DNA from 3 places in the Arthrobacter sp. Hor0625 genome. Region 2 is predicted to be linked to each of the others. Evidence: riboswitches for the same ligand, from Rfam matches in the RefSeq annotation. Region 2 holds a riboswitch; each other region holds the start of a gene.
What was found. A riboswitch is a leader RNA that binds a small molecule or an ion and turns the genes downstream of it on or off. The one in region 2 is predicted to bind cyclic di-AMP.
Positions count from the first base shown of each region.

Region 1: linked by a shared signal. The riboswitch ahead of ACTWLI_RS02905 (NlpC/P60 family protein) and the one ahead of ACTWLI_RS03730 (hypothetical protein) in region 2 are both predicted to bind cyclic di-AMP.
Region 3: linked by a shared signal. The riboswitch ahead of ACTWLI_RS12990 (hypothetical protein) and the one ahead of ACTWLI_RS03730 (hypothetical protein) in region 2 are both predicted to bind cyclic di-AMP.

Region 1 is NZ_CP199586.1:663,973-666,224, reverse strand. Features, by position in the region: gene ACTWLI_RS02910 (M23 family metallopeptidase) at 1-417, shown strand, start outside; cyclic di-AMP (ydaO/yuaA leader) riboswitch at 545-722, shown strand; gene ACTWLI_RS02905 (NlpC/P60 family protein) at 985-1,752, shown strand; gene ACTWLI_RS02900 (HNH endonuclease) at 1,986-2,252, shown strand, end outside.
Region 2 is NZ_CP199586.1:844,868-847,119, reverse strand. Features, by position in the region: gene ACTWLI_RS03730 (hypothetical protein) at 116-862, opposite strand; cyclic di-AMP (ydaO/yuaA leader) riboswitch at 861-1,031, opposite strand; gene ACTWLI_RS03725 (HAMP domain-containing sensor histidine kinase) at 1,195-2,252, opposite strand, start outside.
Region 3 is NZ_CP199586.1:2,818,048-2,820,299, forward strand. Features, by position in the region: gene ACTWLI_RS12980 (DNA alkylation repair protein) at 1-332, shown strand, start outside; gene ACTWLI_RS12985 (hypothetical protein) at 357-611, opposite strand; cyclic di-AMP (ydaO/yuaA leader) riboswitch at 804-996, shown strand; gene ACTWLI_RS12990 (hypothetical protein) at 1,001-1,765, shown strand; gene ACTWLI_RS12995 (dihydrofolate reductase family protein) at 1,906-2,252, opposite strand, start outside.

The DNA of each region.
Region 1 (2,252 bases), 180 kb from region 2:
GGTTCCATCACGCGCGCCGCCTCCGCCGGCAGCCTGGGAGCCCCGCTTGATTCCATGGTCACCGCCTCGGCCTTCGGTTACCGGGTCAGCCCGATCACCGGCGGGGCCGGCGAGTTCCACCGCGGCCAGGACTACGCCGCCCAGTGCGGCACCGCCGTGCACGCCGCCGCGAGCGGCACCGTTACCTTTTCCGGCTGGCACCCCTACGGGGGCGGCAACCGGGTCGTGATCGACCATGGCAACGGCCTGGAGACCACGTACAACCACTTGTCGTCGTCCAGCGTCCACGTGGGCCAGCAGGTCTCACGCGGCGATGTGGTGGCGATGAGCGGAACCACCGGCGCATCCACCGGCTGCCACCTCCACTTCGAGGTGATGGTCAACGGGGAAGTCGTGGATCCGCTCGGCTGGCTCTAGCTAGCCGAGGGGCAGCTCACATTTTTTTGACACGCCCGTGATCTGAATGTGACATTGAGCCCCAACTGCTGTACCGTTTGAACCACGCCAACTTCTCCGAAGTTGGCGCTCTTGAGTGGATTGCCTAACTCTGCCACCGCTCAAGGTCCGTTCGCATCACATCGTCTGGCAGGGGCGGGGGAACCAATTTTGGTCTTCGCAAGAAGACCTAGGGGTTAAGTCGCAAAGCTTCCCAGGAAGCGGCGCGGCCGGGTGACTCCCATCCGAATCCGACAGCTCACCTCGTAGGCATTGGGAGAGGCTACTTTCGTGTCTTCACGCCACAATGCTGCGCGTTCTCGCGCTGGCGAGGCTCCAGTGAGCCCGCTTACCTCCGTGTCCCGCGTTGCCCTTGCCGGCGCCCGGTCCGGAGTTCTGAACGCAGTTCCCGCTTTTGGCGCGTCTTCGCAGTACACCCTTCGCTAAAGAAACCCGTTTCGGGGCGATCCGGCGTACCCCCAAGATGCCGGAGCGTCCTTTTGTCCCGCCTTGTTGCGCGGACACCAGGATCACGAAAGAGAGAACTAAATGACTACTCGTGCAACTACTGCACGCCACCGCGCAGAGGTCACCAAGACCAACTCGCTGGCTGTCATTGCTAAGGCCGTAGGCGAGAACGCCGGCGGTATGGGTCGCCAGGCTGCGGTTATCGCTGCCGCCTCGGGCCTGGTTCTGACCAGCGGTATCGCAGCCAACGCTGCCGAGACCAACGTTCAGCGTGAATCGGCTTCCGCCTCCGCCACGGAGGTTCAGTCCAACGCTCCGGCCACCATCTCCGCGGCCTCCAGCATCGCCATCTCCTACGAGAAGCCGGCTGTCACCACCGCGCCGGGCCCGGTCGTCGAGGCGCCCAAGCCTGTCGTCGAGGTCCAGGAGAGCAAGGCTGCCGCCACGGACACCGCTGCCGCCGGCACCGGCACCGCCGCGACCGCCTCCCTGGCCACGAAGGCACCCGCAGCCGTCAGCGGCATGGGTGCTTCGATCGCCGCCGCCGCCTACGCGCAGATCGGTGTCTCCCAGGACTGCACCATGCTCGCCACCAACGCACTGGCCGCCGTCGGCGTCAACTACCACGGCTGGCCGGCCGGCTACCTGTCCCTCGGCCGCACCGTGAGCGCCGCCGAAGCGCAGCCGGGCGACCTCGCCTACTACCAGAACGGTGGCATGGGCATGGCCCACATCGCCGTCTACGTCGGTAACGGCATGGCCGTGCACGGCGGCTGGAACGGCGGAACCACCGCGCTGTACAGCGTCAACGTCGGCTCCGGCCCGGTCTTCATCCGCGTCGGCGGCTAAGACCAAACCCGGCCCCGCCGGTAACTGTGTGAAGGACCCCTGCCTTAGCGGCAGGGGTCCTTTGCGTTTCCGGAGCAGCCCGGCAGCCGTCGCCGCGCGCTTCCGACGGAGAAAAAAATTCGGCAATCCCGGCCATCGGTGTTTACTCTTGTGGTGTCGATCCATAGCCCGACCATGCACAGGGCAGCCGGCCCTCGTGCCCCTGGCGGGTGCGGCCGTGAAGAGGTATGCGGATGCGCACTCTCGTTCTGAACGCTGGATATGAGCCGCTGGCGGTAGTCACCTTCCGCCGGGCGCTGGTGCTTGTGCTGACCGGAAAGGCCAGTGTGGTGGCCGAAGGGGATGACCCCGTGGTCGGTCCGCAGGACATCCTCGGACGCCCCTCGGTGATCCTGTTGAACCGGTACATCAGGCCCCGCTACAACACCCTGACGGCCGTCAGCCGCAGGGGCGTGCTCCGCCGCGACAACCACCACTGCGCGTACTGCGGGAAAGCCGCC
Region 2 (2,252 bases):
CCGGCCGGATCCGCCCCGCCGCTGGCCGCGCGGGGCGCAAGGCAGAAAGAGGCCCCGGATCCGGCGGATCCGGGGCCTCGTTCTGCGGGCACCCTACGGGAAGGGCCCGTGGTGCTTAGTACCAGTTGTTCGCGTAGTGGAAGTTCAGGGCGTTACACGGCGAGCCGTAGCGGTCCTCGACGTACTGCAGACCCCAGTTGATCTGGGTCCGGTAGTTGGTCCGGTAGTCCGCGCCGGCGCTGGCCATTTTCTCCGCCGGCAGGGACTGCACCACGCCGTACGCGCCGCTGCTGGGGTTGGTCGCGGTGGTCTTCCAGTCCGATTCCTTGGTCCACAGCTTCATCAGGCACTGCATCTCGCTCGGCGCCCAGCCGTGGGCCGGCAACTGGGAGGCCGCGTAGGCCTGCGCCCCGGCCGGGTCGTCGACGGCGATCGGCTTGGCGGGCTTTGCCGCCGCCGGTTTGGGGGCCGCCGGGGCCTTCTTCGGCGCCGCAGCCTTGGCGGTGGGGGAGGCCGGCGCCTTGGCTGCCTTGCTGGCCTTGGCCTCCACGCTCGCCGGGGCGGGGGAGGCAGGGGTGTTGCTGCCGACCCGTTCAAAGTTCAAGGTTTGCAGGGAAGCGGCGGTGTCCCTGGCCGCTTCATCGGCGCGGGCGCTCTGGCCCGAGGCCTGGCCTGCAGCGCCGGCGCCCAGCAGGACGGCGAAAGCTGTGGCGGCTACGGCGGCGCGCTTGCCGGCCGAGCCTGCACGAAGCCGTGACAGGGCAGAAGTGCGTTGGGCCGGGACGGCGCGGTGGCGCGCGTGGTCGGTGTCGGACGTGCGTTTAGCGCCTTCCGGGCGCGCGGGTACCTTGAAATCAGTCATCTATGCCTCTCAACGCCTACGGAGTGAGCTGTCGGGTTCGGATCCGTGACCCGGCCGCACGGAATCTCAACGTGTCGGCTTAACCCCAAGGGTGCATGGCTGCAGAATGCCCGGGAACACTGGGTCCCCCGCCTCTGCCTGGTCCATGAGAATCCGGGAAGCGGCAGAGCTTGGCGTCAACCCGGATGCGCGGTCAGATCGATGACCGCTCCATAAAACCGTACCGAACTCTCCTCCGAAAGTCACATTTAGGTAACGGGCGTGGTGTGGCGTGGTGTGGCGGCTTGCCTTTGGCGCCCAAGAGGATAGCGGGTTGGTGCAAGGCCGGCCGGTCAGGAAGCGGCAGCCGCTGCCGGCAGCCTGACGGCGAACTGGGTCCGGCCCGGCCGGGAGGTCACCTCGACCGTCCCGCCGTGGGCCTGGACGATCGAGTACACGATGGATAGCCCCAGCCCGCTGGTGCCCTCGGACGCCGGTGCGGCGACCGCCGTCGTCCCTGCCGACGGCGCTGCTGACGGTCCGGCGGGCCCGCCTGCGGCCCCGGCCGCCGGATTCGTGCGGGCGGCGTCGGCCCGGGCGAAGCGCGCGAAGACCCGGCCGACGAACTCCGGGGCGATGCCGCCGCCGTTGTCCGTCACGGTGACCACGGCGCTGCCGTCGGCCGCGCGCATCACGCCGGTGACCACGGTCGTTCCCGGCCCGGTGTGCTTGCGGGCGTTGGACAGCAGATTGGCGAGCACCTGGTGCAGCTGGGTGGAGTCGCCGCGCACCAGCACGGGCTCGTCGGGAAGTTCCAACTGCCAGATCCGGTCCGGGGCCATGACCTTCTCGTCGCTCACCGTTTCGACCGCCAGCTGGGTGAGGTCGACGTTGCCGAAGGTGGGCGGCTGCCCCTCGTCCAGCCGCGCCAGCAGCAGCAGATCCTCCACCAGCGCCGTCATCCGCTCCGACTGGCTTTGCACACGGGCCAGGGACTTCTCGCCGTCGGGGGTGAAATGCTCCGTCATCCGCAGCAACTCGGTGTAGCCGCGGATCGCGGTCAGGGGCGTCCGGAGTTCGTGGGAGGCGTCCGCGACGAACTGCCGCACCTTCATCTCGCTTTCCTGCCGGGCTTGCAGGGCATTGGAGACGTTCTCCAGCATCTGGTTCAGGGCGTAGCCGACGCTGCCGACCTCCGTGCCCGGGTGGGCGGCCGACGGCGGGACGCGCACCCCCAGCGCCACCTCGCCGGCGTCCAGCGGCAGCCGTGAGACCTTGGTGGCGACCTCGGAGAGCTGCTCGAGCGGCTGCATGGTCCGGCGGATGAGGGCGGTGCCGACGAGCCCGACCAGGATCAGGCCGCCGGCGGACACGGCTCCGAGGGTGCCCACCAGGGACGCCAGGGTGCTTT
Region 3 (2,252 bases), 1.5 Mb from region 2:
GGGCCCGGGCCGAGGCCGTCCTCGGGCGCTGGCTGCAGGACCCGGACGCCTGGCTCCGGCGCGCCGCCCTGCTCGCTCCGCTGCGCGAGGTGCGGGCCGGCCGCGGCGACTGGGAACGCTTCCGCCGGCAGGCGCACCTTGCGCAGACGGGGACGGCGACGGCGGCCGCGCGCCGTCCTGCTGCGGCGGAACCGGGGCACCGCTCCGCAGAGTCCGGAGCGCCCGCAACGTCAGTGCCGGCGCCCGACGACCCTGTGGCGGAGGCGGTGTCCGCCATCCGCAGCGCATTCAGCCGGCACGGCGGCGCGGAGCCCGGGCGCGGCCGCGCCTGAGCCGGCCGGCGGGCGGCTGAACCGCTACCGGTCCGGCCGGCGCTCCACCACGGCGTAGGCCTTTCCGTCGAGGAACTGCCAGTCGGTGACGACCATGAACCCGAGCGCGTCCACACGGTCATTGAGGACATGGACGTCGAAGCCGCCATCGCGCGGCTCGGCATCCCACGTCAAGACGTGGGTCTCATTGTCCTCTAGGACAAGCAGTTCGGTGTTGACGTCTAGGTCCGGCTGGGCCGGGTCGCTCAACTGGCAGATCGCAACGCACGGGCTGGACATCTCGGGCCTCCGCTCCGGAAATGCTGGGTGCTGCCATCCTAGGCGCAGGAGCGCCGGCGCCCCCAGGGGTTTTCGGCCCAGCCCCCGGCCGGAAAATGCGCAGGACACGGGCCTCGTTATCTGAATGTGACATTACGGCCTGATCACGTTACCGTGGATGAGTGCCTGTTTGTATCCGATACGGGCGCTCCTGAGCCGATTGCCTAACTCTGCCGCGGCCCGGGATCCGAATGCAACCATCTGGCAGAGACGGGGAAACCACTTTTGGCCTGGCGTTATGCCGGCCTTGGGGTGAAGCCGCGCAGTGCTCGTTCTGACGGGCCAGCGGCCGGGTGCCTCCCATCCGAATCCGACAGCTCACCTCGCAGGCATTGGGAGAGGCTACATTCATGTCTTCAAGCACTACTTCTGCGCGCCATCGTACCGACGCCACCGCCGGACGGACCGCAGCGTTTTCGGTCAAACCAGGCACCATCGGCCGCCAGGCCGCCGTACTCTTCGCCGCGTCCGGCCTCGTCCTGACCAGCGGCATGGCGGCCCACGCGGCCACCGCGGCCCCGGCCGAGCGCGACTCCGCCCCGGCTTCCAAGGTCGACGTCGACAGCAAGGTCTCGACGCCCGTCACCGCTGATTCCGCGGTGCAGATCAGCTTCGACCGCCCGGCAGTGGCCACCACGCCGGCACCCGTGATCGAGCAGCCGAAGCCGGTGGCCGCGGCCCCCGCAGCTGCTCCCGCGCCGGCCGTTCCGGCTGCTGCCCCCGTTGCCGCTCCGGCGGCGCCGGCGATCACCGTCCAGGCGAAGGCAACCGCAGCGCCTGCACCGAAGGCCGGCGGCGTGAACGCCGCCATGCTGGCGGCCGCCTACAGCCAGATCGGCATCACCCAGGACTGCACCGCCATGGTGGAGAAAGCCCTCGGCGCTGCCGGTATCCCGGTGGGTGACCTCGGTCCGCAGCAGTTCATGAACTACGGCAAGGTTGTGGGCACCCCGCAGCCCGGCGACATGATCGTCCAGTCCGGCCACGTTGCCATCTACGCCGGCGACGGCCAGGTCATCAGCGGCGGCATGAACGGCTCGAACCAGACGATCAAGCACCCGCTGTCCTGGTTGACCGCCACCGGCGGCGTGACCTTCGTCCGCGCCGGCGCCTAACCACCGCGCTTAAGCACCGCGCAGAGCGGCGGCGCACGCGCCTCTTTCAAAGCCGGTGGCCGGCTGCCCTGGGCAGCCGGCCACCGGCTTTCGCTTGCCTGCGTGCGGGTTCAGCCGCATGGCCGCCGTCGGGGTGCCGCTCAGCTGGTGTAGCGGAGTAAAACCACCCCGTTGCCGAACGCCCTGGTGTCCGCCAGCGCCAGCTCCGTCCTGTCCGCGGCAGTCCTAAACAGCGGCCGGCCGCGCCCCAGCAGGACCGGATGGACGTAAATCCAGTATTCATCGATCAGCCCGAGGCGGCGGAAGCTGTCGGCCAGCTCCGCCCCGCCGAGCGCCAGGTCCCCGCCGGGGCTCCGCTTCAACTCCAGGACATCGCCGGCGACGACGTCGCGCACCACCGTGGTGTTCCACCCGGCCGCCTGCAGGGTCCGGGAGTACACGTACTTGGGCATGTCCCGCCAGATCCGGGCGAACTCCGCCTCCGCCG